4 regions of the Brachybacterium sp. NBEC-018 genome follow, and region 3 is predicted to be linked to each of the others. Evidence: riboswitches for the same ligand, from Rfam matches in the RefSeq annotation. Region 3 holds a riboswitch; each other region holds the start of a gene.
The links. Region 3 has a riboswitch for thiamine pyrophosphate ahead of NLU66_RS14205 (ECF transporter S component). Riboswitches for the same ligand answer to the same signal wherever they lie in the genome.

Region 1 (7,470 bases), 1.5 Mb from region 3:
ACGTACTTCCTCGCCGCACCCTGGTCGAAGTCCGCGTAGGCCTGAGGCGCCTCGTCCAGCGGGATCGGGGTGGCCTTCACGGCCTTCGCGATCTGCACCTTGTCATGGAGGATCGCCTGCATCAGCTGGCGGTGGTACTTCATGACGGGGCATTGCCCGGTCGTGAACGACAGCGACTTCGCCCACCCGAGCCCCAGGCGGATCGAGAGCGACCCCTCCTGGGCGGCGGCGTCCACACCGCCGGGGTCGCCGGTGACGTAGAGCCCGGGGATGCCGAGCGCGCCGCCCGCCTCCGTGAGATCCATGAGCGAGTTCAGCACCGTCGCCGGCGCCTCGTGGCCGGCGTCGGATCCGTGACCGCGGGCCTCGAAGCCCACGGCGTCCACGCCGCACTCGACCTCCGGGACGCCGAGCAGCTGCTCGATCTGGTCGCGCGGGTCCCCCTGCGAGACGTCGACCGTCTCGCAGCCGAAGGAGCGGGCCTGCTCGAGCCGGTCGGCGTTGAGGTCGCCGACGATCACGACGCCGGCGCCGAGCAGCTGCGCGCCGACGGCGGCGGCGAGGCCCACCGGACCGGCGCCCGCGATGTACACCGTCGAGCCCGGCTTCACGCCGGCGCTGTAGGCGCCGTGGAAGCCGGTCGGGAAGATGTCCGAGAGCATCGTGAGATCGAGGATCTTCTCGAGGGCCTGGTCCCTGTCGGGGAATGTCAGCAGGTTCCAGTCCGCGTACGGGGTGAGGACATACTCGGCCTGGCCGCCGACCCAGCCGCCCATGTCGACGTAGCCGTAGGCGCTGCCCGGGCGGTCCGGGTTCACGTTCAGGCAGATCCCGGTCTTGCCCTCCTTGCAGTTGCGGCAGCGGCCGCAGGCGATGTTGAAGGGGACCGAGACGATGTCGCCCTTCTTGATGAACTCGACGTCCGGGCCGACCTCGACCACCTCGCCGGTGATCTCGTGTCCCAGGATGAGCCCCTCCGGGGCGGTGGTGCGGCCGCGCACCATGTGCTGGTCGGAGCCGCAGATGTTGGTCGCGACGGTGCGCAGGATCGCGCCGTGGGGCACCTTCCGGCCGACGTTGGCCGGGTTCACCCCCGGACCGTCCTTCAGCTCGAACTCGGGGTAGGGGGTGTCGACCACCTCGACGTGGCCTGCTCCCTTGTAGGCGACAGCTCTGTTCTCAGACATCATCGTCCTTCCGTGGAACCACTGACGAGCGGCACCGCGAGCGCACCGGGCGACCGGTGCCGCGGGCCCCGCGAGCACGGGGCCCTCCCTCGCCAGCCTGCCCCGGCGGTCAGGGAAAGACAAGGTCCGGAGGTTCTCCCTCCGGACATGACGGAGCGCCCGCCGGATCGTTCCGACGGGCGCTCCGAGAGCTGTGGGGCTCCGGGGCTCAGGCGCCCTGGATGTTCACGGCGGTGAGGCCGCGGTCGGTGCGCTCGACCTCGAAGGAGACCTTCTGGTTCTCCTCGAGGTTGCGGTAGCCGGTGCCAGCGATGTTGCTGAAGTGGGCGAAGACGTCGTCCGAGCCGTCGTCGGGGGCGATGAAGCCGAAGCCCTTGTCGGCGTTGAACCACTTCACGGTGCCAGTAGCCATGTTCCTGTAATCCTTCGATGTCGTCGGCCGAGTCTCGGCCAATGATGCCTGCCGCCGGAAGACGCTCCGCCGACGACGTGGACCCCGATCAGGGTCCGGCGGCACGCCGCGGACGACGTGCCGAGCACTAGGTTCGCAGACTTTCGCCCCGGATGCGAGCACGATTCCCCGATTGTTCATCGAAGGAGACCGATCGCTCGGTCCCGACTGCTCGGAAGCGACCCTCGAACGGAGTGCCCGCGCACGGTCGCCCGGGCTCAGCGCCCACAGGTTCAGGGGTTCCCGAGGTCCTTGACGAGCGTCTCCGAGGTCTCGGTGGCCGTCCGCCTGACGCCCCCGTCGTCCACGTACTCGTAGGAGACGGTCTCGAGCTGGCCGGTCGCGCGGTAGCCGCGTCGCTCGTAGAGCCGTCGGGCGCGCGGGTTGTCCAGCCCCACGGCGCAGGCGATCCGTCCGCGGGGCCGCGCGAGCTCCTCGGCCGCCTCCATCAGCCGGCTGCCGACGCCTCGGCCCCGTGTCGGAGCATCGACGCTGAGGTTCTTGAGCAGAGGGAGCTCCCCCTCGTCCACCTCGCAGGAACCGACGGGGAGCTCGCCGCTCCAGGCGATGAGGAAGGTGCTCTCCCCTCGCTCCTGGCGCGCGGCCGCATGGCGGGCGAAGCCCTGTCCCGCCGGCTCGCGGGCCTCGAGCAGCGCGACGTCGGCCGGGGCGCAGCGACGGATCTGGACCGGGATCTCCATCCCTCCATCATCCCGGAGGCGCACCCGACGTACGGTGCCGTCATGGCGCTTCCACCTCGGGACTCCGACCGCGACTTCAGCGCGTACAACGCCGCGCAGGCAGGGCGCCCGCCACGCCCGCTGGCCCGGCGGGCGCTGGCCGCGCTCCGCGAGCGGGTGCCTGCGCCGCGGCGGCCGCTCGCTGTCGACCTCGGCTGCGGCGCCGGGATCGAGTCCCGGTTCCTCGCGGAGAACGGGTGCGAGGTGCTGGCGATCGACGGGGACCCGAGCGTGCGCCCCGTGCTCGACGCGCTCGCGCAGACGCTGCCGATCCAGGTCCTGATCCAGCGGCTCCAGGAGCTGAAGCACCTGCCCGACGCGGACCTCGTGCTCTCCTGCGCGGCTCTGCCGTTCGTGCCCCGATCGCATTGGGATGCCCTCTGGGCGCGTGCCGTCGGCTCCCTGCGGCCGGGCGGGGTGATCGCTGTCGACCTCTTCGGCGACCACGACGACTGGGCATCCGCCGAGGGCACGTATCTGCGTCGCGACGAGGTCGAGGCGATGACCCGCGATCTCGACGTGATCGAGATCGGCGAGGAGGAGTGGGACGGCGGTTCCTTCTCCGGGCGGAAGCACTGGCACACCTACCAGGTCATCGCCCGCCGCCGCTGAGCGCCGTCACCGCTCCCCGGCGAGCGCGACCGCGTCGAGGTCCCCGTCGAGGTCCGCGGGCGTGAGGCGCGGGCCGAGCCGGGCGCCGAGGATCAGCAGCGCCGCCCCGAGCACCATGAGCAGCAGCACCGAGCCGCGAGGGCCGGTGATCCCGGCGAGCAGCGGGAGGTAGAAGGGGTACAGGGCCGGCAGCACGAGGGAGAGGCTGTAGGCGGAGCCGTACCCGGTGGAGCGCACGGCCGTGGGGAAACGCTCGGACAGATACGCGGAGACCGGGCCGTAGGCGGCGACGGTCACCACCTGCAGCAGCGCCGCGCAGAGCGCCGCCCGGGCGAGGCTCCCGGAGCCGACGGCCGCCCACCACAGGGGCGGCCCGAGGAGCAGGGCGGCGATCCCCCAGAGCGTGAGCAGCCGGCGCCGGCCGATCACCGTGGAGAGGTGCCCGGCGAGCGCCATCGCGAGCGCCTGGGCGACGGAGGCGATGCCCATGGCGAGCGCGACCTCGGTGGCGGCGAGGGCGCCGCCCTCCCCGAGCCGCGCGGTGAGCAGCAGGACCGTCGTGTTCGTGAGCAGCCAGAGCCCCGTCATCATGACGAAGGCCTGCCGGAAGGCGCCGGACCAGCGGCCTGCGAGCACCTGCCGGACGCCGCCCCGCACCGGCGTCGTATCCCCGTCCGTCGTGGCGCGGCGGGTGATCGGCGCGTCGACGACGTGCGAGCGGTAGTACAGCAGCATCCCCAGCGAGAGCAGCGCGCCGACGACGAACAGCAGTCGCCAGCCCCAGACGGCGTACTCCTCCGGCCCGAGCACCAGCAGCAGCGTGGCGGTCGCGAAGGCGATCGCCCCCTGCGCCCACGGCGCCATCGAGAGGATCAGGCCGCTCATGAGGCCACGGCGGCGCGGCGGCGACCACTCCATGGCGAGCGGGATCGCGGCGGAGTACTCCCCGGCGACGAAGATGCCGCCCAGGAAGCGCAGACCGAGGATCAGCGCGATCGTGCCCGCGCCCAGCAGCTCGTGCGTGGGCATCGCGGCGATCAGCAGCGCGCACCCGGCGGTGCCGGCGATCGCGACCTGCGTGGTGCGGGTGCGGCCCAGGCGGTCGGAGATCCTGCCGAAGACGACCCCGCCGACGGGCCGACCGAGCATCATCGCGATGACGACGATCGCGCCGGTCGCCGCCGCGACCCCGGGCCCCGCGACCGTGGCGAGCGCGGGGGTGAGCGCGGTGAGCGGCAGGAACACGTGGACGTTGTCGATGAAGTTCCCGACCACGCCGGCGCGGAGCGCGGCGCGCCCCGTGGGCGGCAGACGGTCCGGCGGGCCGACGGGGCCGGGGTGGTCGACCTCGTCGATGGTGGGTGCATCGGTCGCGGGCAGGCGCGAGCGCATGGCGGACATCCCTTCGTCAGTACGAGCTGCATCAGGTTCCACGGGTGTGATCTCAGCGCCGGCGGCGCACCCCGTGTCCGCGATCGAGTATCCCGGGTGCGGGTCGCGCCAGGCCGACGTGTCCACGGGACACCGCCGTCTTCGCGCCGGGGCCCGGGCGCGCCGACCGCCGTCGGCCGACCCGCTCCTGCCGGCGCGCCGCCCTCAGCCGATCTCGTCCGGCCAGCTCCCCGGCATCGAGCCGTCCTCGGCGGCGGGGACCATCCCGCGGTAGCCGGTGACCGTCTCCCACCGGTCTCCGCGGGCGCGGACGAACAGGTAGACCTCGCCGGCGTCCTCGATGCCCGTGAGGGCGTCGCGGCTCTCCCCGCAGCCGTACGGCAACGAGAGCACCTCGATGCTCGACCCCTCGCCGTCCGCCGGGGCTCCGGAGACCCACTCGGCGACCTGAACGGTCCACAGCGGCACGTCGTACAGCTCGTAGCGACCCGTCGCGGGCGGTCCGTCGACCGTGCCGCGCACGACGGCGTCGGACTCCGCCGCCGCGTCCGCGGGCGTCTCCAGGGAGATCCAGTCGATGCAGCTCGCGGCGGTGGCCTCGTCCTCCGGGCGCGTCGCCGGGCCGTCGCAGCCGCTGAGGGCGGCCGCTCCGGCGAGCGCGGCGAGCAGGGTGCGTCGGCGGACCATGGGCACATCGTGCACCCGCCGGACACCGTCGAGGAGGTCCGTGACCGCATCGCAACCGTGATCGTGCACCGGCCGTGGCCTGGCTCGATAGCGTGCAGGGATGACCGCTGACGCCCCCGCCTCCCCGTCCCTCGACCTCCGTGACGTGGAGGCGTTCCTGCGTGTGCCGCGGGTCTCCGCGATCGCCGCGGGCCCGGGCGGCCGGGCGGTCGCGGTGGTGCAGGAGGCCGACGAGCACCTCTCCCGCCTGGTCCCCTCCCTCTGGGAGCTCACGGCCGGCGGCCCGGCCCGGCGACTGACGGTCTCGGAGAAGGGCGAGTCCTCGCCGCGCTTCGCGCCGGACGGCTCGCTGCTGTTCACCTCCTCCCGTCCCGATCCCGCGGGGGACGCGCCCGAGGGGACGACGGCGATCTGGCGGCTGCCGCTCACCGGGGAGGCGCAGGTGCTCGCGCACGCGCCGGGCGGGCTCGAGCTGCTCGACGTGGCCGGCGACGGCACGATCCTCGCCGCGACGAGCGTGCTGCCCGGGGTGAGAATCGAGGAGGACGCCGAGGCGCGCGCGGCGCGGAAGGACGCGAAGCGCACGACGATCTGGCACACGGGCATGCCGATCCGGCAGTGGGACCACGAGCGCGGCGACTCCTCCCGCCACCTCCTGCTCGTCACCGCGCAGGGCGAGCTGCGGGATCTCACGCCGGACGCCGGCACGCTGCCCCTGCACACGGCCTCCGCGACGCTCTCCCGTGACGGGCGCACCGTCGTGACCGAGTGGACCGAGCGGATCGCCCGCGGGGAGACCCGCACCGGCCTGGTCCGCATCGACGCGGCGACCCTCGAGCGCACGGCGCTGCTCGAGGCGACGGACGAGCACGGCTACGACTCCCCCGTGCTGTCCCCGGACGGCCGGCTCCTCGCCGTCACCCGCTCCACCGTCTCCACCCCGACGGACACGAGCTACGGGCGCCTGGAGATCCACGACCTCGAGGGCGGCGGCGTGGTCGCGGCGGATCTCGGCGACCTCACCGCCGGGCAGGTGGTGTGGCAGGCCGACGGCGGCACGCTGCTCGTGAGCGGGGACCTGCACTCCTCCGGTGCGGTGCTCGCGGTCGACCCCGCGACCGGCGCCGTCTCCACGCTCGCCGCGGGCGGCGTGTTCTCCTCCCTCTCCCCCGCGGAGGACGGCTCCGTGCTCGCCCTGCGCAGCGACGTGGCGACGCCGGCCCGCCCGGTGCGGATCACCGCGGAGGGCGCCGTGGAGCTGCCCACGCCGGGCGCCGTCGGCCCGATTCCCGGCACCCTCGAGAAGGTGACCACCACGGTGGACGGCGTCGAGGTGCCCGGCTGGCTGTGCACGCCCGCGGGTGCGAGCGCCGAGGATCCCGCGCCCGCGCTGCTGTGGGTGCACGGCGGCCCGCACTCCTCCTACAACGCGTGGAGCTGGCGCTGGTGCCCGTGGCTGTTCACCGCCCGCGGCTACGCGGTGCTGATGCCGGATCCGGCGATGTCCACCGGGTACGGGGACGCGGGGCTGAACCGCGGCTGGCCGCGCCGGCCCGACGTCGTGCTCGCCGAGTGCGAGGCGCTGCTGGACCTCGTGCTCGAGCGGCCCGAGCTCGACGAGACGCGCACGGCGATGCTCGGCGCGAGCTTCGGCGGGTTCATGGCGAACTGGATCGCCGGGCACACGGACCGCTTCGACGCGATCGTGAGCCATGCGGGGCTGTGGGCGCTGCCGCAGCAGCACCGCACCACCGACGCGGCCGCCTCGAAGATGCGCGTGCACGGCCACGAGGACGCGGATCCCGAGTGGTACCGCGCCTACTCCCCGCATGCGGCGGCCGCCGCGATCACCACGCCGATGCTTCTCACGCACGGCAGCCGCGACTTCCGGGTGCCGATCAGCGAGGCGCTGCGGCTGTGGTGGGACCTGGTCTCGCACTGGGACGGCGCCCCGGAGGACATGCCGCACCGCTTCCTGCAGCTCACGAGCGAGAACCACTGGGTGCTCACGCCGTCCAACGCGCTCACCTGGAACGAGACGGTGCTCGCGTTCGTCGACCAGCACGTGCGGGGCGGTGCGCCGATCCCCGAGGTGCTGCCCTGGTGATCGCCGCGGCGCCCGTCAGCCGCGCTCGGCGCTCCGGCGCCGCAGGTCCGGGAAGACGTACAGCCACGGGGTGCGCGGCCGCAGGTGCACCGCGCCGATGCAGGCGCCGAGGGTGACGGTGCCGAGGATCAGCGCGCCGGGCAGACCGTCGGGCAGCGGCAGGTAGCGGGTGAGGATCTCGAGCACGGGCAGGTGCACGACGTACATGACGATCGAGCTGCGGCCCATCCACTCGAGGGCCCGCACCGGGCGGATGCGCGGGAGGCGCTGCGCCACCCCGATCGCACCGAGGAT
Region 2 (7,470 bases), 890 kb from region 3:
ACGCTCACCGGCTGGGAGTTCTTCCCCGAGGCCGCGGAGCTCGGGCTGCGCAGCGCCTGGGAGCTGAGCGGGCACGTGCCGCTCATGGTCACCGAGAACGGCATCGCGACCGGGGACGACACCCGCCGCCGCGCCTACGTCCAGGGCTCTCTCGAGGGCATCCACCGTGCGATCTCCGACGGGATCGACGTGCGCGGCTTCCAGTACTGGTCGCTGCTGGACAACTACGAGTGGGCGAGCGGCTACCGGCCCACCTTCGGGCTCGTCAGCTGGGACCCCGAGACCTTCGAGCGGACCGTGAAGCCGAGCGCCCGCTGGTACGGCGGCATCGCCCGTGCGAACGCGCTCCCCATCGAGGGCTGACGACGCCCGCGGCCCGGCACCCCCGCTTCGTTACGCCTTCGTGACCCCCTCCGGGACGGCCCCTCGACAGCAGGCACCTGACCTGCACCGATGCGCCGATCCCGGTGGGGGGCGATTTTCCCTCCATGTGGCTGACAGGCCCCGCGACCAGCACCGTCGGCTTGCCCTCACCCGGCGTCCCGCCTAGCGTCGACGCAGCCAGGGGCCCGACGGGAGATCGCCGGAACTGCTCCACGAGCGAGCACACGGCCATCACCCGCGACCATGTCTGAGGCGATTCAGTGAACATCGGCGACTTCGTCCGATCGCGATCCGGCGAGATCCTCTTCGCCTCCTTCCAGCACCTGAGCCTCGTGGTCCAATCGGTCGTCCTCGCCACGGTCCTCGCCGTGCTCATCGCCGCCCTCGTGCACCGCAGCCCCGCCGCCCGGGGCGCCGCGAACTCCGTCAGCGCGATCGGTCTGACGATCCCCTCCTTCGCCCTCATCGGGCTCATGGTCGCCCCGTTCGGCTTCGGCGTGCTCCCCTCGGTGATCGTCGTCGTGTTCTTCGCGATGCTGCCGATCCTGCGCAACGCGATCGTCGGCCTCGGCGGTGTCGACCCGGCCCTCGTCGAGTCCGCCCGCGGCATCGGCATGAGCCGCCTCGGCACCTTCCTGCGCGTCGAGCTGCCGCTCGCCTGGCCCGTGATCCTCTCGGGGGTGCGGGTCTCCGCCCAGATGGTCATGGGCGTCGCCGCCGTCGCGGCCTTCGTGCTCGGCCCCGGCCTCGGCGGCTTCATCTTCCAGGGCCTCTCCCGGCTCGGAGGGGCCGGCGCGCTCGAGTCGGTCATCACCGGCACCGTCGGCGTCATCCTCCTCGCATTCGTCCTCGACCTCGTCCTGCTCGGCATCGGCCGGCTCACCACCTCGAAGGGCATCCGTGTCTGACATCGCCCGCACCACCGCCCCCGCCGTCGACCCCGCACCGGAGGACCGCCCGATCACCGGACGGTCCATCCACCTCGACGCCGTCACCAAGCGCTACCCCGGGCAGGAGAGGCCCGCCGTGGACGGCGTGACCCTCGAGATCCCCGAGGGCCAGGTCGTCATGCTCGTGGGCCCCTCGGGCTGCGGCAAGACGACCACGCTCAAGATGATCAACCGCCTGATCGAGCCCACCGAGGGCCGGATCCTGCTGGGCGACGAGGACGTCACCGGCATCGACGGCGACGAGCTGCGCCGCCGCATCGGCTACGTCATCCAGGCCGGCGGACTGTTCCCGCACATGAGCGTCGCCCAGAACATCGCGATCGTCCCCAAGATGCTCAAGTGGGACAAGGAGCGGATCAGCGCCCGCATCGACGAGCTGCTGGACCTCGTGGGCCTCGAGCCCGCGGTGTACCGCGACCGCTACCCCAAGGAGCTCTCCGGCGGCCAGCAGCAGCGTGTGGGCGTGGCGCGGGCGCTCGCCGCGGATCCGCCGGTGCTGCTCATGGACGAGCCCTTCGGCGCCGTGGACCCGATCACCCGCCAGCGCCTGCAGGACGAGCTGATCCGCATCCAGCAGGAGGTGCGCAAGACGATGGTCATCGTCACGCACGACTTCGACGAGGCGGTGAAGCTCGGCGACTGGATCGTCGTCTTCCGGGAGGGCGCGCAGATCGTCCAGTACGACACGCCCGAGCGGATCCTCGCCGAGCCGGCGGACGAGTTCGTCGAGAACTTCATCGGCTCCGGCGCCGCCCTCAAGCAGCTCGCGCTGCGACGTGTGCGCGAGGTGCAGGTGGCCGACGCCGTCGTCGCCGACGCCGGCGGGGACGCCGCCGCGGCCCTGCGGCGCGCGGAGGAGGCCGGGCACGGTCACGTCGTGGTCACCGACTTCCGCGGCCGGCCGATCGCCTGGCCCCACCGCCGTGCGCTCTCGCGCATGACGACGCTGCCCACCGAGCTCGACCCGGCGCTGCCCGTGGTGGGCTCCGGCGCGACGCTCAACGACGCCCTGGACACGATGCTCGTCTCGAGCGCGGGCGCGACCCTGGTCACCGGGCGCGGCGGCGTCTTCGAGGGCGTCGTCGACGTCGAGACGGTGATGGCCGCGATCTCCGCGGCCCGCGACGCCGCGGCCGAGCGCCCCAGCGATGCGCCCGTCGGCACCAACACCGGGGCCGTCGAGGCCGTTCCGGACGACGAGCCGGACGAGAGCCGCGAGGCGGCCTCCGATGTCTGAGACCGCCACGAGCACGGCTCCCGCGGCCCCGGTCCCGTCGGACGCCTCCGCCGCCACCGGGACCTCCGCCGCGGCGGAGGAGACCCGGCGCGGATGGCGCGCCCTCGGCGTGCAGATCGCGGTGCTGCTCGCGATCCTCGCGGGCTTCGCCGTCTGGCTCGCCGTGGCCCCGCTGAGCGACACCGAGCGCAACACCCTGAACCCGGCGACGCTGCTGAACCTCACGGGCCAGCACCTCGCGCTCACCCTCGTCTCGACCGTGCTGGTGCTGGTCATCGCGATCCCCCTCGGGGTCCTGCTCACGCGCAAGCCGTTCCGGCGGGTCGCCGAGCCGATCCTCGCGGTCGTGAACTTCGGGCAGGCGGCACCGGCCGTGGGCCTCATCGTGCTGATCGCCGCGCTCGTGCCGGACGGGTTCCGCGCCGCGGTGATCGCGCTCGTGCTCTACGCCGTGCTCCCCGTGCTGCGGAACACCATGATCGGGATCCGCGGCGTGGACCAGCGGCTCGTCGAGGCCGGCCGAGGGATGGGGATGACGGCGCTGTCCGTGCTGCTCCGCGTGGAGCTCCCGCTCGCCGTGCCCGTCATGCTCTCCGGCGTGCGCACCGCCCTCGTGCTGCTGGTCGGCACCGCCTCCCTCGCCGCCTTCGTGAACGGCGGCGGCCTGGGCCTGCTCATCACCACCGGCGTGAACCTCTACCTGTTCACGGTGCTCATCGCGGGCGCCCTGCTCATCGCCCTGCTCGCCCTGATCGTGGACTGGGTGGGCCGGGTCGTCGAGCACATCGCCCGGCCGAAGGGACTGTGACCATGCCCCGCATCTCCACCCCCGCGGCCCCCTCCGCGCCGCACCCCGGCGGCATCTCCCGCCGGCACCTCGGCGCCCTCGCGGGCCTCGCCCTGCTGCCCATCGCCGGCTGCGGCCTGCGCCCCGCGACCGCCTACACGCCGGACGTCGCCCCCGGCTCGATCACCCCCATCGAGGGCCTCCCCGCCGACGCCTCGCTCACGGTCACCGGCAAGAACTTCACCGAGCAGCTCATCCTCGGCAAGATCGGCGTGATCGCCGCCCGGGCCGCCGGGTTCCAGGTCGACGACCTCACCAACGTCCCCGGCTCCGTCCCCGTGCGCGAGCTCATGACCTCCGGCGACGCGGACATGACCTGGGAGTACACGGGCACCGCCTGGCTCACCTACATGGGCGAGACCGAGGGCATCCCGGACAAGCAGGCGCAGTGGGAGGCCGTGCGCGACGCCGACGTCGCCAACGGGCTCACCTGGCTGCCGCCCGCTCCGCTGAACAACACCTACGCCCTCGCCGTGCGCTCCGACGCCGTCGAGGAGCTGGGCGGGATCAGCTCCCTGAGCGAGATCGCTGACCTCCCCGTCGAGGACCGCACGATCTGCGTGGAGCCCGAGTTCAACTCCCGCGCCGACGGCCTGATCCCGCTGCTGGAGGACTACGGCATCCCCCGCGACGCCGCCGACGGCGTCCCCGAGGAGAACATCTCGATCTACGACACGGGCGCCGTCTACACCGCGACCGCCCGCGGCGCCTGCAACTTCGGCGAGGTCTTCACGACCGACGGCCGCATCGAGAGCCTGGACCTCACGATCCTCGAGGACGACAAGGGCTACTTCCCCGCCTACAACGTCGCCCCGGTGCTCAGCACCGCGACGCTCGAGAAGCACCCCGAGCTCGCGGACGTCTTCGACCAGATCTCCCCCGCCATCACGGACGACGCCCTGCGGGCGCTGAACCTGCGGGTCGACGAGGGCGGCGAGCTCCCGGCGGACGTCGCCTTCGACTTCATGGTCGAGCAGGGGTTCGTCACGCGCCCCTGAGCGGCCCGCTCCGGCAGGTCACCGCCGCACGGTCCCCAGCAGCCATCGCGAGCCGAGCGCCGCGAGCCACGCCGCGCCGATCCCGATCACCGCGGCGAGTACGAGCTCGACGCCCCACAGCACAGGGCTCGGGATCCCGTAGAACATGACCGCCCACTGCGCGGGGAGGATCAGCAGGAAGCCCAGCACGAGCACGTACGTCACGGGGCTGCGTCCGCGCACGATCAGCCAGCCCAGCAGCCCCACGGCCGGGCCCAGGATCGAGAGGTCCAGCATCCGCGGGAAGGGCTGCGGCATGTCCAGGTCGCCCCGGAGGTACGGGATCACGAGGACCGTCCCGAGCAGGACGGGCACGACGACGACCAGCACGGCGAGCGCCGCCCGCCACAGGGCGGTGGGCGCGAGGGCGAGGCCGCCCGCGAGCACGAGCAGGCCGATCCCGAGCTGGCCGATGCCCTGGAGCCTCAGCAGCGGGTCGTCGAAGCCGACGAACCCGACCGGGGACCATTGCGCGAGCAGGTAGGAGCCGATCACGGTCGCGACGAGGGCCATGCCGTAGCGGGCTCCGTCCCGCCGTTCGCGACGGTCCGGGGCGGGCACGGGCGCGCCGAACTGCGGCCCGTGGAAGCCGGGCCGGGGCTCGGGGAGGCCGGGCTGGGGCTGGGTCATCGTCGCTCCTGGTGGTCCCGCGGTGGCAGGGGCCCACTGTAGGCGCCGCGGTCGCGGAGCACAGCCGATCGGGCAGGTTCGTCGGCCCGTCGGCCCGCAGGTCCGTCGCGATCAGACCGGCCCGTCGGCCCCGCCGACGGACGGCGCCGCCGGCCCTCCCGCTCCTGGGGTACGGTGCTCGCCGATCCCTCGGGTGCCCGTCGCAACGGGCTGAGATCGGACTGTCGCGGTCCGAGTACCGACCGAACCTGCCCGGGTCATGCCGGCGAAGGAAGAAGGAGAGCGACTGCATGTCCGCACGCCCTGAGAACTACCCCACCCACACCCTCGACCACCTCGAGGATCCCGAGCACGGCATCCGCGTGCCCGTCACCCGGATCTCCCAGGACCCCGCCCCGAGCGGCGCGGAGAACCCGCCCGTGACCGTCTACCGCACCGCGGGCCCCGGCTGCGAGCCGGAGGAGGGACTCGCCCCGCTGCGCGCGGACTGGATCCGCGGCCGCGGCGACGTCGAGGACTACACGGGCCGCGGTCGGAGCCTCGAGGACGACGGCCGCAGCGCCGTGCGCCGCGGGGAGGCGAGCGCGGAGTGGCGGGGTGCGCGGCGGGAGCCGCTGCGCGGCCTCGAGGGCCGACGGGTCACGCAGATGCACTACGCCCGCCGCGGGGAGATCACCGCGGAGATGCGGTACGTGGCGCTGCGCGAGGGCTGCGACGTGGAGCTCGTGCGCAGCGAGCTCGCGGCGGGCCGCGCGATCATCCCCGCGAACGTGAACCACCCGGAGGCGGAGCCGATGATCATCGGCCGCGCGTTCCTCGTGAAGGTCAACGCGAACATCGGCAACTCGGCGGTGACCTCGTCGATCGCGGAGGAGGTCGCGAAGCTCGAGTGGGCGACCCGCTGGGGTGCGGACACCGTCATGGACCTCTCCACCGGGGAGGACATCCACACCACCCGCGAGTGGATCCTGCGCAACTCCCCCGTGCCGATCGGCACGGTCCCCATCTACCAGGCGCTCGAGAAGGTGGGCGGGGATGCGAACGCCCTGACCTGGGAGATCTTCCGGGACACGGTGATCGAGCAGTGCGAGCAGGGCGTGGACTACATGACGATCCACGCGGGCGTGCTGCTGCGGCACGTGCCGCTCACGGCGGAGCGGGTCACGGGGATCGTCTCCCGCGGCGGCTCGATCCTCGCCGGCTGGTGCCTCGCCCACCACCGCGAGAACTTCCTCTACGAGCACTTCGACGAGCTGTGCGCGATCTTCGCCCGCTACGACGTCTCCTTCTCCCTCGGTGACGGGCTGCGTCCCGGCTCCCTCGCGGACGCGAACGACGCCGCCCAGTTCGCGGAGCTCGACACGCTCGCGGAGCTCACCGCCCGCGCCTGGGAGCACGACGTGCAGGTCATGGTCGAGGGGCCGGGGCACGTGCCGCTGCACCTCGTGCGGGAGAACGTGGAGCGCCAGCAGGAGCTGTGCCACGGCGCCCCGTTCTACACGCTGGGCCCGCTCGTCACGGACATCGCCCCCGCGTACGACCACATCACCTCCGCGATCGGCGCCACCGAGATCGCCCGCTACGGCACGGCGATGCTCTGCTACGTGACGCCCAAGGAGCACCTGGGCCTCCCCGACCGCGACGACGTGAAGACCGGCGTGATCACCTACAAGATCGCCGCCCACGCGGCGGACGTCGCCAAGGGCCACCCCGGCGCCCGCGACCGCGACGACGCGCTCTCGAAGGCCCGCTTCGAGTTCCGCTGGCGGGACCAGTTCGGTCTGTCCCTGGACCCGCAGCTCGCGGAGCAGTACCACGACGAGACGCTCCCCGCGGAGCCCGCGAAGACGGCGCACTTCTGCTCGATGTGCGGGCCGAAGTTCTGCTCGATGCGGATCTCGCAGGACATCCGCGACACCTACGGGGACATGCCCGCCCAGGAGCGGATCGCGCTCGCGGGCATGGAGGCGAAGTCCCGGGAGTTCCGCGAGCAGGGCGGCACGGTGTACCTGCCCTCCCCATCGGTGCCCGCTCGCCCGTAGGATCGAGGGGTCCCCACCGGTGCCAGCGTCGGCAGCGATGCCCTGAACCACCCCGCGCTGGAGCCCCTGTTGAGCACCTCGACCACCACCCTGCCGCCTGCGGCCCCCGCTCCCCTGCCCCCGGGCCGGCTGCGGCTGGTCATCCTCGCGATGGCGCTCGGCGCCTTCGCGATCGGCACCACCGAGTTCGCGTCGATGGGTCTGCTGCCGCAGATCGCGCGCTCGCTCGAGGTGAGCGTGCCGCAGGCGGGCATGCTCATCACGCTCTACGCGCTGGGCGTGGTGATCGGGGCGCCGCTCGTGACGATCGCCGCGGTGCGCGTGCCGCGGGCGAGGCTCCTGG
Region 3 (7,470 bases):
TGCCCGCGCACATGATGCACGGAGAGAGCGTCGTGTAGAGCACACTCCCGCGGTACACCGAGGCGCTGCGCCGGCCGGCCCGCTCGATCGCATCGGTCTCGCCGTGCAGGATCGCGGAGCCGCGCTGCACGCGCTGGTTGTGGCCCGCGCCGATCACCTCGCCCTCGTGGACGAGGACGGCGCCGATCGGCACCCCGCCCTCCTCCCAGCTCTCCCGCGCCTGCGCGATCGCGAGGTCGAGGAAGCGGCGGTCGTCGTCAGCGGTGGGCGTCCAGGTCATGGTGGTCCTTCGGGCGAGGGGAGGGAGGGGCTCCGCGGAGCCGCCCGGCAGGATACGACGCGCCCGCCCGCCGGGTCGCGGCGTCCCGCGCCGAGACCGGATCGGCATCCCCGGTGTCGTACCGTGGGACCATGTCCGACCTGCACTCCGCGCACCTGCGCGACATCGATCCCACCACCGTGTACCTCCTGGCGAAGCTGCGTCAGGACGTCTTCACGATGGAGCAGAAGGCCACCGATCCCGACCTCGACGGCCGGGACCTCGAGGACGGCACGACCATCCTGTGGATCGAGGCGGGCGGCGTGCCCGCCGCCCACATCCGCGTGCTCACGGAGGCCGACGGCACCCTGCGGATCGGCCGTCTCGCGGTCGCCGCCGCGCACCGCCGCGACGGGTTCGGCGGCCGGATCATGCGCGCCGCCCTCGACCTCACCGAGCGCCTCGCCCCGGAGGCCGAGGTGCACATCGACGCCCAGGCCTACCTCGAGAAGTGGTACCAGGGCATGGGCTACGAGACCGTGGGCCCGATGTTCCTCGAGGCCGGGATCGAGCACGTGCCCATGGTGTTCCGTCACCCCAGCAGGTCGACGATCTCCTGACGCCCGAAGTACGCGGCGGTGTCGCGGGCATTCGGCGTCCCGGCCGCCGGATCGGCGCCCGCGTCGAGCAGCGCCTGCACCACGGCCGTGTCGCCCTTGAAGGCGGCGCCCGCGAGCGGGGTCTGCCGGCGGTCGTTCGCGAGGTCCACGTCGGCCCCGCGCGCGGCGAGACCCCGCACGAGCTCCGCGTGCCCGTGGTAGGCGGCGAGCATGATCGGGGTGTTGCCCGCGGCGTCCTGCATGTCCACCGGGACGCCCTGGTCGATGACGGGCAGCAGGGCGAGGTCGCCGCCGCGGGCGAGGTCCATGATCTGCTGGGCGAGGGCCACGACCTGCTCGTCGGCAGGATCGGTCTGGTCGTTCATCCGGGCAGGCTAGCCCAGAGCAGCTGCGCGAGGGCGGGCCAGACCAGCAGCAGGGCCGCGACCGCGCCGCCCACGAGGTCCGCCCGCGTGAAGCGGCTGGGCAGCGCCCAGGTGCGCCGGGTCGCGGTCGCGAAGCCGCGCGCGTCGAGGGCGAGGGCCTGCTGCTCCGCGCCGCGCAGGGAGTCCACGAGCAGGGCGAGGGTCGCGCCGGCGAGCATCCGCGGGGAGCGGCGGCCGCCGCGGCCGCGCAGCACCCGGGTCGAGGTGATGATCTCCCACTGCCGGCCCGTGTGCCCGGCCCGCACGAGCGCCGCGACGACCGCGACGACGGGCCGCGCCGGCCAGCGCAGCCGCCCGCCGAGCGCGTCGCCGAGGGCCGTGACGTCCAGGCTCGTGAGCGCGATGACGCCGGGGGCGACGAAGGCGGTGATCCGGCAGGCCTCCTTGAGGCCCAGCAGCCAGGCCTCGCCGCTGAGGGCCGGCGCCTCGCCCAGCAGCGCCGTCGTCCAGGCGAGGCTCACGGCGGAGAGCAGCACCGGGGCGAGCCGCCACGCCGCGCCGCGCACGGAGCGGAGCACGAGCGGGGCGAGCAGCACGGTGGGCAGCAGGGCGAGCAGCCCGCCCTGCCAGGTGGAGACGGCGTAGGAGCCGACCGCCGCGAGGATGCCGATCAGGCAGAGCGTCAGCGGGTTCAGCGCGTCCGCGGGCCGGGTTGCGGGGCGGGGGACGGGCAGGATCCGCCGATCGGGCTCGTCGGACGCCCCGGGGTCGGTGGCCGCCGGTCCCTCCGCCGTGCTCGCGGCCGTCCGGGCGGGGGAGGGGTCGCCGCCCAGGTGGTGCCGGGACCCTGCGGAGGCGACGAGCACCGGGTCGTGGGAGGCGGCGACGACGGCGGTGCCACGATCCCGGGCCTCCTCGAGCAGGGCGAGCACCGCCGCCCGCCGCTCGCCGTCCAGGCCCACGGTCGGCTCGTCGAGCAGCAGCACGTCCGGTCGAGCGGCGAGGGCGGCGATGATCGCGAGCCGCCGCTGCTCCCCGCCGGAGAGCCGGTGCGGATTCGCCTCGGCGAGGTGGGCGAGGCCGGCGCGGTCCAGCAGCGACTGCGCATCCGCCGCGGCCGCGGGATCCGCCGCGTCGCCGAGCTCCCCGCGCACGGTCGAGGCGAGGAAGAAGTGCGCGGGGTCCTGGGGGACGAGCAGCAGCGAGCCGGGTCGCCGGCCGGGCTCCGCGGCGAGGGAGCGCAGCAGGGTCGTCTTCCCCGCGCCGCTCGCCCCGGTGACGACGGTGAGCAGCCCCGGCTCGATCCGCAGCTCCGGCTCCGGGGACGGTCCCGCGGCGGGCTCCGGCTCCTGCAGCTCGGGCCGCCGGTCGAGGACCTCCTCGGGCGGGCCGTCGGCGAGTACCTGCGCGCCGGGGCCCAGGACGACGATCCGGTCGAGGTGCTCCCGCCACGGCTCCACGTGGTGGTCGGCGATGACGAGGGTCCGCCCGGCGGAGGCGGCGAGCACGGCGCGGCGCACCGTCGCGGCCGCCTCGGCATCGAGCATGCTCGTGGGCTCGTCGAGCAGCATCGCCTCGGGGCGCAGGGCGAGGGCGCCCGCGAGGGCCACCCGCTGCTGCTGCCCGCCGGAGACGGCGAGCGGGTCCCGGGAGCCGTCGACGTCGACCGCCGCGGCCTCCAGGGCGCGCCGCACCCGCTCGTGGATCTCGGGGCGGGGGAGGGCCGCGTTCTCCGGGCCGATCGCCGCGTCGCGCGCGACGGTCGCGCCCACCACCGCATGCGCGGGGTTCTGCAGCAGCAGCCCCCGCTCCCCGGGGCGGGAGGGCCCGGCGGGGGCCTGCTCGAGGTCCCCGGCCTCGGGGTCGAGCAGGCCCGCCAGGGCGCGCAGCACGGTGGACTTCCCGCTCCCGCTCACCCCCGTGAGCAGCACCCTCTGCCCGGCGGGCACGCGCAGCTGCAGGCCGTCCAGAGCGAGCTCGTCCCGGCCCGTGGGGCGCCAGCGCACCCCGTCCAGGAGCAGCTCCGTCACGCAGCCGCCCTCACGCGGCGGTCGTGGCGGCGGCGCGGCGCTCGCGGTCCCGGTCCCGGCCCGCGGGCAGCGCGTCGAGCGCTCCCGTCGCGCCGAGCGCCCGCACGGCCGCCCAGCCGAGGGCGCCGCACAGCAGCGCGCCGGAGACCAGGAAGAAGGCGAGCAGGAGCAGGGCGAAGGTCCAGCTCATCTCCGGGTAGTAGGAGAAGCGCTCCCACACCCATTCGAGCGCCGCCGCGATCACGCCGCCGAGCATCGCGACGGGCAGCGTGAAGCGGCGGTAGGCGAAGATCAGGAAGCCGATCTCGACGCCGCCGCCCTGCAGCAGGCCCGAGACGACGGTGCCCCAGCCCCACTGGCCGCCGAGGATCATCTCGAGGGTCGCGGCGACGAGCTCCGCGAGCAGGGCAGCCCCGGGCTTGCGCACGATGAGCGCGGCGAGCACGGCGGGCAGGAACCAGATGCCGGCGAGGATGCCCTCGGCGGGCTTGAAGGCCGCGGTGAGCGGCCCGATCAGCGAGTACAGGGCCCCGTATCCCAGGAACGCGACCCCGAAGGCCGCTCCGATCGCGACGCTGACCAGCAGGTCGATCGTCCTCATGCGTGTCATTCCGACTCCTCTCCTCGTGGAAAGGGGCGTCCGGCGCCTGGGGCGCCGCGACGGATATCCCGACTCCCTCCGCCGGAATGACCCGGTTCAGGTTCGAGGGTCTGCGCATGCGCGCACTCTCAGCACCGTGCGGTGCTCCCCTGTCAGTGGATGACCGCGCGCCAGTCTACCGTCGCGCGCGGATCGCCTGGTCGATCGCCTCCGCGGTGGACCGCGGGTCCACGGGGGAGAGGAGGTAGTGCGTGCCGCCGCGGCCGATGATCTCGACCTGGGTGCCCGGCCGGGTCACGAGCAGCCGGTAGGTGGCCTGCGGGTCCGGGAGCGTGTGGGTGCGGCGCGAGCCGACGGCGGTGAGCTGCTCGGACGTCGGGGTGAGGACCCGGCCGCGCCGCCAGCCGTAGCCGCCCACGGTGACGCCCACCACCGAGCTCTCCAGCTCGCGCAGCTGCACGGTGCGGAAGTCCTCGACGGGCCAGGTGGCCTGCGGCCAGAACCCGCCGAGGCTCACGGTCACGCCGCGACCGTCGACCAGGACGCGCGTCGCATGGTGCGACCACGTCCACACGGCGAGCAGCGCGAAGAGCACGGCGACGGCGACCAGCAGCGGGACCGGGACGCCGCCGCGGGCGAGCGACAGCAGCACGAGCACCACCCCCGAGGCGGCGGTCAGGCCGATCCGGGTCCAGCCCACGGCCGACGGCCGGGTCGAGTCGGTGTACGACGGCGCCTCGGGCCTCATGCCCGCCCCGCGTGCGCGCTCACCAGATGCGGACGCGCTCGGCGGGCGCCCGGTACATGCCGTCGCCCTCGCGCACGTCGAACGCCTCGTGGAAGGCGTCGAGATGGCTCACCACCGTGTTGCAGCGGAACTCCATCGGCGCATGGGGGTCGATCGCGAGGCGGCGGATCGCCTCCTGCGGCCGGGTCAGGCCCCGCCACACGGTCGCCCAGGACCAGAACACGCGCTGCAGGCCGGTGAGACCGTCGAGCTCGGGGGAGTCCTCGCCCGCGGTCGCGAGGTAGGCCTTCACCGCGATCGTGAGGCCGCCCAGGTCGCCGATGTTTTCGCCGACCGTGAGGGCGCCGTTGACGTGGTGGGCGTCGTCGAGGTCCCGGGGCGAGAGCGCCGAGTACTGCTCGATGAGGGCCGCGGTGCGCTCGTCGAAGGCGGCGCGGTCCTCCTCGGTCCACCAGGTGACGAGGTTGCCGTGGCCGTCGAACTTCGAGCCCTGGTCGTCGAAGCCGTGGCCGATCTCGTGGCCGATCACGGCGCCGATCCCGCCGAAGTTCACGGCGTCGTCGGCCTCCGCGTCGAAGAACGGGGGCTGCAGGATCGCGGCGGGGAAGACGATCTCGTTGCGGCCGGGGTTGTAGTAGGCGTTGACCGTCTGCGGGGTCATGTGCCACTCGGTCTCGTCGACCTCGCCGCCCACCTTCGCGTACTCGAACTCCGCGTCGAAGCGGCGCGAGGCGCGCACGGTCGCGACGAGGTCGCCCTCGACGATCTCGAGGCCCTCGTAGTCCCGCCAGGTCTCCGGGTAGCCGATCTTCGGCACGAACAGGGAGAGCTTCTCGAGCGCCTTCGCGCGCGTCTCCTCGGTCATCCAGTCCAGGCCCTCGATCGAGACGCGGTACGCCTCGAGCAGCGCCGCGACCAGACGCTCCATGTGCGCCTTGTGCTCCGGCGGGAAGTGGCGGGAGACGTACTCGCGCCCCACCTCGAAGCCGACGGCGCCCTCGACGAAGCCGACGCCGCGCTTCCAGCGCTCGCGCAGCTCCTCCGCGCCGGAGAGCACGGTGCCGAAGAAGGCGAAGTTCGCGTCGACGAGCGCCGCGGGGAGATAGGGGGCATAGGCGGAGACGGTGTGCACGGACATCCAGGCGCGCAGCACCGCGAGGTCCTCGGCCGCGAGCAGCTCCGCGGCCGCGGAGACGAACTCGGGCTGTCCCACGGAGACCACGTCGAAGGTCCCCGCGGGGGCGCCGGTCCCCTCGACGAAGGCGTCCCACGGGAAGGCGGGGGCGAGCTCCGCGCGCTGCGCGGCGGTCATCGGGTTGTCGGACTTCTCGCGGTCGCGCACGCGGACGACGTCGACGTGGCACGCGGCGAGGCGCGTCTCGAGATCCATGACGGCCGCGGCGAGCGCCTCGGCGTCGCCCTCCGGGAGGCCGGGGCGGCCGGGGAGGCCGGCGAGGCGCGCGAGCTCGGCGAGGTGCGCGACGTAGGCCTCGCGGATCGCCGCGTAGGACTCCTCGCGGTAGTAGGACTCGTCCGGCAGGCCCAGACCGCCCTGGTGGATCTTCACCTGGTAGCGGCTGGAGTCGTGGTCGTCGGTCCACACGTAGGCGAGGACGGCGGAGGTGCCCGAGTCCGGGGAGGCCATGAGCCGCACGAGGTCCTCGAGGGAGGCCGCCTCGCCGATCCCGCCCAGCAGCGGCTCGAGCGGCGCGGTGCCCGCCGCCTCGATCGCCTCGGTGTCCATGAACATGCGGTACAGGCGGCCGATCCGTCCCGGCTCCTCCGCGCCCGCGGCGTCCTCGACGATCTCGCGGACCTGCTCCTCGGAGAGGTCGCGCAGGGCGTGGAAGGCGCCGTCGGTCGAGCGGTCGGCGGGGATCGTGTGCTCGCGCAGCCACGTGCCGTTGACGTGGCCGAAGAGGTCGTCCTGGATCCTCACCGCCTCGTCCCGGGTGCTGAGGTCGAGGCCGGAGGGGCGGGGTGTCGTCATGAGGGCGACCTTTCTGACGGTCAGCGGGCGAGGACGGTGGTCGGGCGAGGGTCAGGCGGTGGCGAGGCCGAGGACGGCGAGCAGCACGGTGAGCACGCCCACGCCGAGCGGCACGTACGCCCAGGCCGAGCCGGCGCGCTCCGCCGGCGGGCGGCGCTGGAGCACGAGGGTCGAGAGGCCCGAGCCGATCGAGAGCACGGCCGTGCCGATCACGAGCACGGGGGAGAGGATGACGAGCACCGTCGCCCCCACCTGGAAGCACGCGGTGCCGATGACGTCGAGCAGGCGCATGACCACCGTGGAGCGGGCGCCCACCCGATGGTGCAGGAGCGTCGCCACGGCGTCCTCCGCCCACTGCGAGGGGCTCGCGATCCGGCGCCGGGTGGAGACGGTCTGCGCGGTGGCCAGCACGAGCCACACGATCGCGGCGCCCGCACCGATCCACACGCCGAGCTCTCCGCGCAGCTCCCCGGGCCACAGCAGCAGGCCCAGCAGCACGGCGGCCACGCGCAGGAGCTCCTCGACCGCGCTGCGCACGGCGAGCAGCCCCGGGTTCACGGCCAGCTGGCGGCGCGTGCGGCTCACGAACAGGCTCGTCACCACGAGGGAGAGCAGGTGCGCGGCGCCGAGCCCGAGGCCCAGCACGAGCGGCAGCGGGGTCGAGGGTGCCATCGGCAGGATCGCGAGCAGCAGGACGACGATCACGACGGGGATCAGCAGCGCGACGATCGAGAGCCCGCGCACGAGGTCCCGGACGAGGTCCGCGCCCGTCGGCGGATGGTCGTGGTCGGAGTGGTCGTGCGGGTCGTGGGCGGTGTGCGGATCCTGCGGCGTCGCGGCGCAGGAGTCGGCGGTGC
Region 4 (7,470 bases), 160 kb from region 3:
CGTCCCCGCAGCGTGCCCTCCGCCTCGACGGCGTCGAGCAGCTCCACGTCACCGCCGCAGCCGACGGTCACCAGCTGCGCCCCGCGGTGCGCGACGGCCTCCGCGACGAGGTCCCCGTGGGCGCTGTCCGTCGCGACGACGGCGAGACCGTCCGGGCGCAGGTGCTCCGTGAACAGGCGCAGCTTCGCGGCGCGGTACGCCTCGAGCGAGCCGAGGGTGTCGAGGTGATCGCTCTCGATCCCGGTGCTCACGGCGACATCGACCGTGACGCGATCCAGCAGGCCGTCCTTGAGGATCCCGACGAACGCCTCGAGGGACACCGCCTCCGCCCCGCCGCGGGCCTCCTCCGCGATGATCCCGGGCAGGTGGTCGGGCGACCTCCGGAAGCGGGTGGGCGCGCGCGTGCCGTCGACGTGGGCGACGCCGAGCGAGTCCACGCCGGCCGCCGCCCACCCGGCGGCGCGCATCAGCTGCACCGTGGCGCTCGCGACGCTGGTCTTCCCGTTGGTGCCCGTCACGGCGCTGATCCGCGGGCGGTCCCGGTCGATCTCGAGCATCGGCAGCATGGCTGGTCCCCTCCTCGTCCTGTCCCCGGACGGCGGTCCGACGGGCGACGCCGCCCGTGCCCTCCGCCTCCCGTCCGGGAGCCATCCCATCACGGCGGGAACAGTCCGGGGGAGGGACGGACGGGATCGGGGGGATGAACGGTGAGGTCACGGACGGTCACGAAGCGGTGCCCCCCTTGTCCTGCGCCCCGGGCCGCCCTAGGTTCGAAGCGGGCCCCTCACCCACCGGCGGCACCCCGTCGGCCCTGCGACCCCCTCTCCCCGACGACTCCGCCCTGGAGGTCCCCCATGTCCGCACCGAGCACCCCCACCCTCCTCTCCCGACTCGCCGCCGAGGCCCTCGGCACCTTCTGGCTCGTGTTCGGCGGCGCGGGCTCCGCGCTGTTCGCCGCGAAGGTCCTCAGCGAGGACCAGGTCCAGCTGGGGATCGGCTTCCTCGGCGTGGCCCTCGCCTTCGGGCTCACCGTGGTCACGGGCGCCTACGCCGTCGGCCACATCTCCGGCGGCCACTTCAACCCCGCGGTCACCCTCGGCGCCTTCCTCGCCGGGCGCATCGAGGGCCGATTCGTCGGGCCCTACATCGCGACCCAGGTGGTGGCGGCGGCGGTCGCCGCGACCGCGCTGTTCGCGATCGCCTCCGGGCAGAGCGACTTCGCGATCGACACCTCCGCCGCGGGCTCCTTCGCGACCAACGGCTACGGGGACCTCTCCCCGAACGGCTACTCGCTCGTCTCGGCGCTGCTCGCGGAGATCGTGCTCACCGCGATCTTCCTGTTCGTGATCCTCGGCGCGACGGACGAGCGCGCCCCGCAGGGCCTGGCCCCGCTCGCGATCGGGCTCACGCTGACGATCATCCACCTCGTCTCGATCCCGATCGACAACACCTCCGTGAACCCGGCGCGCTCGATCGGCGTGGCCCTGTTCAACCCGGCCGCCCTCGGCCAGGTGTGGCTGTTCGTGCTCGCGCCGCTGATCGGCGCGGCGATCGCGGGTCTCGCCTACAAGCCGCTCTTCGGCGCCCGCGACTGATCCTCGCCGGCGCGGGGGCTCCCCGTCCCCGCGCCGCGCGACGCCGCGCGCCGCTCGAGCTCGCTCACGAGCAGCAGGTCCTTGTGCGGCCCCGTCACCTGCCAGGTGAGGGTCCAGCGGTCCTCGCCCGGCAGGTCGAGCCGACCCCGGTAGACGTCCGCCCCGCACAGGTGCACGAGCGGCGAGCGCGCCTGCCAGCGGTGGAAGGGCGATCCGTCCGGCAGGTGCACCGTCCAGCCGTCGTCCCCGCGCAGGATCCGCAGGGTGCGGGAGACGGGGCTGCGGCGGCCGTCCCCGCGCCGCAGCTCGCCGCTCTCCGACCAGCGCACCTCGCCGGGTCCGCACCGCTCCAGCAGCGCCGTGCCCCGCACGCTCATCCGCTCGCCGGCGGCCCGGTCCTCGATGCGCCGGCTCAGGTCCCAGGCGCCGAGGAGCTGCGTCGGCTCGGGGGTGAGGTCGGACCCGTGCATCCGCTCACCGGCCCCCGCCGAGCGGCGCCGCGAAGAAGTCCCGCTCGTGCCGCACCGAGACCAGGAAGGCGGTGCGCATCGCGGCGCGCACCTCGCTGCTCGCCCGTGCCGCGCAGGCCGTGACCAGCTCGATCGCGCGCAGCGTCTCGGCATGGAAGTCCGGATCCCCGTAGGTCGCCAGCCAGTCCCCGTAGGGATGCCCCGCCGTCCCGGCCCGGGAGAGCCGGGCGCCCACGTCGTCGTAGATCCAGAAGCAGGGGAGCAGCGCGGCGGCGAGCTCCTCGTAGCGGCCGCGCGCCGCGAGGGCCAGGAGGTGGTCCACGTAGGCGCGGGTGGTCGGATCGGGTTGGGCCGCGAAGAGCTCCTCGGGGCCCAGGCGTCCCGCGTGCAGCTCGGTCTCCGCGGCGATCGCGCCCTGGGCGGCCCCGGCCCAGAAGGCCTGCTCCTCGGCGGAGGGTGCGAGGGTCGACGCGGCGGCGAGGGCCCGCGAGTACTCCTGGAGGTAGAGCGCGTCCTGGGCGAGGTAGCGGTGGAACGCGGGGCGGGGGAGGGTGCCGTCGGCGAGGCCGCGCACCACGGGCAGCGCGTCGATCTGCGTGCGCAGCTCGGCGGCCGCCTCCCACCACTCCTCGGCGATCGTCGCCGCGGCCGGGGCATGGGTGCCGGCCGCCTCCCACAGCGCCGCGAAGTGGGAGACCGGGCCGCTGCCCCGCCCCACCTCGAGGGAGTCCGCCGCGGCGATCGCGCCCGCGAGCCAGACCTTCGCCCCGCGCACGGCGCCGGCCCAGTCCTCCCCGCGGCCGCGGAGGGTCGCGATCGCGGAGGAGAGGGAGCAGCCGGTGCCGTGCGTGTTCCGCGTCGCGATCCGCGCGCCGGGCAGTGCGGCGAGCACGCCCTCGGGGCCGACGAGGGCGTCGGGGGAATCCGGGCCGCTCAGGTGCCCGCCCTTGGCGAGCACGAGGACCTCGTGGCGGGCGGCGAGCGCCTGCGCCTGGGCGAGGGCCTGCTCCCAGGTGCTCGCCTCGGGCTGCTCGGCGAGCACGGCGAGCTCGGGGAGGTTCGGGGTCACGAGGTGCGCGTGGCGGAGCATGTCCCTCAGCGCCTGCTCGGCGGAGTCGTCGAGCAGGCGGTCGCCGCTCGCGGCGACCATGACCGGGTCGAGCACCACCACCGGAGGGCGCACCGCGCCCAGCCAGGCGGTGACCGTGTCGATGATCGTGCCGTCGAAGAGCATGCCGATCTTCACGGCGTCGATCGTGACGTCCTCGCTCACCGCCCGGAGCTGCGCGTCGAGGAAGGCGGGCGGCGGCACGTGCACCTCGCGCACGCCGCGGGTGTTCTGGGCGACCAGCACGGTCGTCGCCGCCATGCCGTAGCCGCCGTTCGCGGCGATCGACTTGAGGTCCGCCTGGATGCCGGCGCCGCCGGTGGGGTCGGTGCCGGCGATGCTGAGGACGCGGGGGACGGGACGGCTCATCGGGCGCCCTCCCAGGCGCGGCGCAGCTCCGCCGCCGCGTCGAAGGGGGAGGGGGAGGAGCAGATCGCGGAGACGACGGCCGCGCCGTCGAGGCCCGCGCGGCGCAGGTCGGGGAGGTCCGCGGCGCTGATCCCGCCGATCGCGACGGCGGGGAGAGCGGTCGCGGCGGCGACGGCGGCGACGCCCTCGACCCCGATCACGGCGGGGGCGTCCGCCTTGGTGGTGGTGCCGTGGACGGCACCGATGCCGAGGTGGTCCGCACCGGCGGCCTCGGCCTCGCGGGCCATGGCGGCGGTCTGCGCGGAGACCCCGATGACGGCGTCCGGCCCGAGGAGCCGGCGCACGAGGTGCGCGGGGAGGTCGGACTGGCCGACGTGCACCCCGGCGAGCCGCACCCCGTTCGCGCGGGCGGCGAGGACCACGTCGACGCGGTCGTCGACGATGATCGCGACCGACGGGGGCAGGGTCTCCGCGAGGGCCGCGCAGAAGGCGAGCGTGTCCCGGGTGGGGAGCTGCTTGTCACGCACCTGGACGGCCGTGACACCGCCGGCGACGGCGTCCCGCACGGCGGTGACGGGGTCGTGGCCGGCCCGCTCGAGCTGCGGGCGGTCCACGACGAGGTAGAGGGAGAGGTCGATCTCAGGAGGGGTGCTCATCGTGGTCATCGCACCTTCGCCTGGTCACGGACGTCCTGGGCGGTCAGCGCGTGGAGCCCGTCGAGGAGCCCGACGGCGAAGGAGCCCGGGTGCTCGGCGGTGCGGGCGGAGCGCTCGGCGGCGAGGGTCAGCACGGTCGTCGCGGCGACCGCGGCGACGAGGTGGTCCTCGACCACGGCGGCGAAGGCCGCGGTGATCCCGCCGAGCGCGCAGCCGGCGCCCGTGACCTTCGTGAGCAGCGGGCTGCCGGTGGCGACGCGCACCACGCTCTCCCCGTCGGTCACGAGGTCCACCGCACCGGAGACGGCGACGACGGCGCCGGTGCTGCGGGCGAGGGACGTGGCGGCCTCGTGGGAGTCGTCGGCGGAGTCGATCGAGTCCGCGCCGCGGCCGCCGGCGGAGAGCCCGGCGAGGGCGCGGATCTCGGAGGCGTTGCCGCGGATGATCGCGGGCTGCTCGGTCACGAGCCGCGCGGCGAGGGCCGTGCGCACGGGCAGGGTCCCGACGGCGACGGGGTCCAGCACCCAGGGGGTGCCGGCGGTGCGCGCGGCGGCGACGGCCTCGACCATCGCCTCCCGCTGCTCGGCGCCGGCGGTGCCGAGGTTCACGAGGACGCCGTCGGCGATCCCCGCGAAGATGCCGGCCTCCTCGGGCACCGCGACCATGGCGGGGGAGCCGCCCACGGCGAGCAGTGCGTTCGCGACGAGGTTCGTGGTGACCACGTTGGTCAGGCACTGCACGAGGGGGACCCGCGTGCGGACCTCCTCGAGGGCGGCCGCGAGGACCGCCGGGTCGGTGGGGGCAGAGGCGTGCGCGAGTGTCATGGCGACATCCCTTCGCTAGTCCGAGCTAGATCAGGTTCGACGGGTGTCATCTCAGCCCGGTCCTCGGGCACCCCGTGTCACTGCAGGCCACCGTACGTGATCGGCGCCCGCGCGGGGGCGGCGTCCGTGGCCGGGCGGCCGACGTCGCCCCCGGAGGGGAGCGCCTCAGGCGGTGCGCAGGCCGCGCCGCACGAGGAGCAGGCAGAGGGCGCAGAGCACCACGAGCATCGAGAGCGAGGCGGGGTAGGCGAGCAGCGGCAGCAGTGCGGCGAGGATCGTCGGCAGCAGGAACCCGAGGTAGGCGAGGGCGTAGTAGACGCCGGTGAGCCCGGCGAGGTCCTCTGCCGTCGCGATGCTCTGCACCTGCAGCAGTCCGGCGACGACGAGCGTGCCGTAGGCGGCGCCGAGCACCATCGCCACGAGGATGCCGAGGACCGGGCTGCCGATGGCCGTCGCGAGCACCGCGAGCAGCAGGCCCGCGCACATGGCCGCCTGGCCCACGGGCAGGGAGCGGCCGCCGGTGAGGCGGTCCAGCCGCGGCACGAAGGACTGCACGACGGCGCCGGTGCCGAGGGTGAGCACCGTCAGCGCCGTCGCGTAGAGCGTCGCGCTCTCGCCGAGGTGGTGCTGCACGCTCGCGGGGATGACCGCGTAGGCGACGCCGGCCGCGCCGAAGATCCACGGCGCCGCGGGGACCACGGCGCGGGTGAAGCGGCGGTGCCCGGCGGCGGGCACGCGGAGGTCCTGCCACCAGTGGCCGGCGGCGGGCGCGTCGGCATGACGGGTCTCCGGGGCGAGCAGGAGCAGCGGGGTCGCGAGCAGCGCGAGACCGCCGTGCACGAGATAGGGGAGGACCTCGGGGAGCGGGGCGAACTGGGCGAGCAGCCCGCTCACCCCGGCGCCGAGCGCGAAGCCGAGCGTGAGGGTGAGGGAGGGGCGGCGGGCGCCCGCGACGGCCGGGGCGCCGATCTCGTACGGCGGCGAGGAGAGCTCCTTCATCCAGGCCGTGCCGACGGACATGGCGGCGCCCACCCCGAGACCGGCGAGCACCCGGCCCAGGCACAGCAGCGCGAAGACATGGGGGCTCGCGGCGAGCAGCGCGCTGCCGAGCACGGTCGCGGCCATGCCCACGAGCATCACGGGGCGGCGGCCGTGACGGTCGGAGAGCGCGGCGGCGACGAGCAGGCCGGGGGCGAGCCCGGCGACGTAGGTGCCCAGCAGGAGGTTCGCCTGCCAGGCGGCGTAGTGGCCCACGGACTCGTAGACGTGCAGGAGCGGGGTGAAGTGGTTGCCGCCCCAGGCGAGCAGGAAGGTCGCGGGGACCACGAGCCTCCAGGGGGCGCGGATCGCGGTGCGGCTCATCGTGCGCCCCCGTCGAGCTCGTAGGCGTCCTCGACGTGCGCGCGCAGGCGCTCGGCGAAGGCCGCCGGGTCTCCCGCGGTGAGGAGCGCGGCGAGCTCCTCGTGCTCGGCGAGGAGGGCGGGCATGGTGCCGCTGCGCTCGTCGAGGACGGCCGCGGTGAGGCGGGCGAAGCGGGGGCCGAGGTCCTCGCAGATCCCGGCGACGACGCTGTTGTCCGCGGCGGCGATGAGGGCGAGGTGGAAGTCGAGGTCCGCGGCGGCGAAGGCGAGCGGGTCCTGGGCGGTCGCGGCGGCGCGCTGCTGGGAGAGCAGCTCCGCGAGCTCCTCGGCGAGGGCGGGGATGGCGTCGGGCCTCGAGAGGAGGGCGGCGCCGGCGGAGGCCTCGAGCATGGTGCGCACGGCGATCAGCTCCCGGCGCTCCCGCGGCGTGACGGTGGTGACCAGGGCGCCCTTCTTGGGGAGCAGGCGCACGAGGCCCCAGCGCTCGAGCTGCAGCATGGCCTCGCGGGCGGGGGTGCGGCTGATGCCGGTGGCCTCGGCGAGGTCGCTCTCGCGCAGCAGCTCGCCGGCGGGCAGATCGCCCTCGACGATGCGGCGGGCGGCCTCGGCGGCGGCGCGGCGGGCGAGGGTGCCCCGGTCGGGGTTCCTCCAGGGGAGGGCGTAGGCGATGTTCACGCCCCCGACCCTAGATGATGCATGCATCAAGGGATGCATTGGGGTGAGGAGTGAGACGTCGGCCGGCCGGCCGCTGCGGGCCTGCGGGCGGCCCGGATGCACCGGACCCCCGAGGAGCGGGGCTCCCCGGGGGTCCGGTGTCGAGGCGGCGGGCAGGGCCCGCCGGGTCTCAGAGGGTGCTGGCGAAGGGGTCGAAGTCCGCCGGGACCGGCGGGACCGCGCCGACCGAGCTCGCGACCGTGACGAACTCGCCCGAGGCCGCGGACTCCTCGGCCGAGAGCATGATGTCGAGCACGTGGTAGCCGAGCTCGCCGCTCGCCACATGGGGACGGCCCTCGCGGATCGCGCGGACCATGTCCAGCAGGCCCAGGCCGCGGCCCACGACCACGCCCTCCTGCGGGACCTCGATCCA

Region 1: another riboswitch for thiamine pyrophosphate. It lies ahead of NLU66_RS07235 (MFS transporter); the one in region 3 lies ahead of NLU66_RS14205 (ECF transporter S component).
Region 2: another riboswitch for thiamine pyrophosphate. It lies ahead of thiC (phosphomethylpyrimidine synthase ThiC); the one in region 3 lies ahead of NLU66_RS14205 (ECF transporter S component).
Region 4: another riboswitch for thiamine pyrophosphate. It lies ahead of thiM (hydroxyethylthiazole kinase); the one in region 3 lies ahead of NLU66_RS14205 (ECF transporter S component).

What each region holds. Positions count from the first base shown of each region.
Region 1 is NZ_CP100650.1:1,619,207-1,626,676, reverse strand. It holds gene fdhA (formaldehyde dehydrogenase, glutathione-independent) at 1-1,187, opposite strand, end outside; gene NLU66_RS07250 (cold-shock protein) at 1,396-1,599, opposite strand; gene NLU66_RS07245 (GNAT family N-acetyltransferase) at 1,872-2,339, opposite strand; gene NLU66_RS07240 (class I SAM-dependent methyltransferase) at 2,382-2,990, shown strand; gene NLU66_RS07235 (MFS transporter) at 2,997-4,382, opposite strand; TPP riboswitch at 4,374-4,466, opposite strand; gene NLU66_RS07230 (hypothetical protein) at 4,587-5,069, opposite strand; gene NLU66_RS07225 (prolyl oligopeptidase family serine peptidase) at 5,170-7,176, shown strand; gene NLU66_RS07220 (acyltransferase family protein) at 7,192-7,470, opposite strand, start outside.
Region 2 is NZ_CP100650.1:149,886-157,355, forward strand. It holds gene NLU66_RS00645 (glycoside hydrolase family 1 protein) at 1-363, shown strand, start outside; gene NLU66_RS00650 (ABC transporter permease) at 651-1,292, shown strand; gene NLU66_RS00655 (ABC transporter ATP-binding protein) at 1,294-2,571, shown strand; gene NLU66_RS00660 (ABC transporter permease) at 2,564-3,379, shown strand; gene NLU66_RS00665 (glycine betaine ABC transporter substrate-binding protein) at 3,382-4,416, shown strand; gene NLU66_RS00670 (hypothetical protein) at 4,435-5,085, opposite strand; TPP riboswitch at 5,265-5,378, shown strand; gene thiC (phosphomethylpyrimidine synthase ThiC) at 5,376-7,127, shown strand; gene NLU66_RS00680 (MFS transporter) at 7,197-7,470, shown strand, end outside.
Region 3 is NZ_CP100650.1:3,123,004-3,130,473, reverse strand. It holds gene NLU66_RS14225 (nucleoside deaminase) at 1-280, opposite strand, end outside; gene NLU66_RS14220 (GNAT family N-acetyltransferase) at 412-879, shown strand; gene NLU66_RS14215 (ankyrin repeat domain-containing protein) at 852-1,244, opposite strand; gene NLU66_RS14210 (ATP-binding cassette domain-containing protein) at 1,241-3,274, opposite strand; gene NLU66_RS14205 (ECF transporter S component) at 3,285-3,875, opposite strand; TPP riboswitch at 3,932-4,036, opposite strand; gene NLU66_RS14200 (hypothetical protein) at 4,051-4,623, opposite strand; gene NLU66_RS14195 (M13 family metallopeptidase) at 4,643-6,613, opposite strand; gene NLU66_RS14190 (hypothetical protein) at 6,665-7,470, opposite strand, start outside.
Region 4 is NZ_CP100650.1:2,965,446-2,972,915, reverse strand. It holds gene NLU66_RS13485 (Mur ligase family protein) at 1-566, opposite strand, end outside; gene aqpZ (aquaporin Z) at 855-1,595, shown strand; gene NLU66_RS13475 (DUF6314 family protein) at 1,565-2,065, opposite strand; gene NLU66_RS13470 (bifunctional hydroxymethylpyrimidine kinase/phosphomethylpyrimidine kinase) at 2,070-3,542, opposite strand; gene thiE (thiamine phosphate synthase) at 3,539-4,198, opposite strand; gene thiM (hydroxyethylthiazole kinase) at 4,204-5,022, opposite strand; TPP riboswitch at 5,013-5,107, opposite strand; gene NLU66_RS13455 (MFS transporter) at 5,188-6,384, opposite strand; gene NLU66_RS13450 (GntR family transcriptional regulator) at 6,381-7,058, opposite strand; gene NLU66_RS13445 (Gfo/Idh/MocA family protein) at 7,228-7,470, opposite strand, start outside.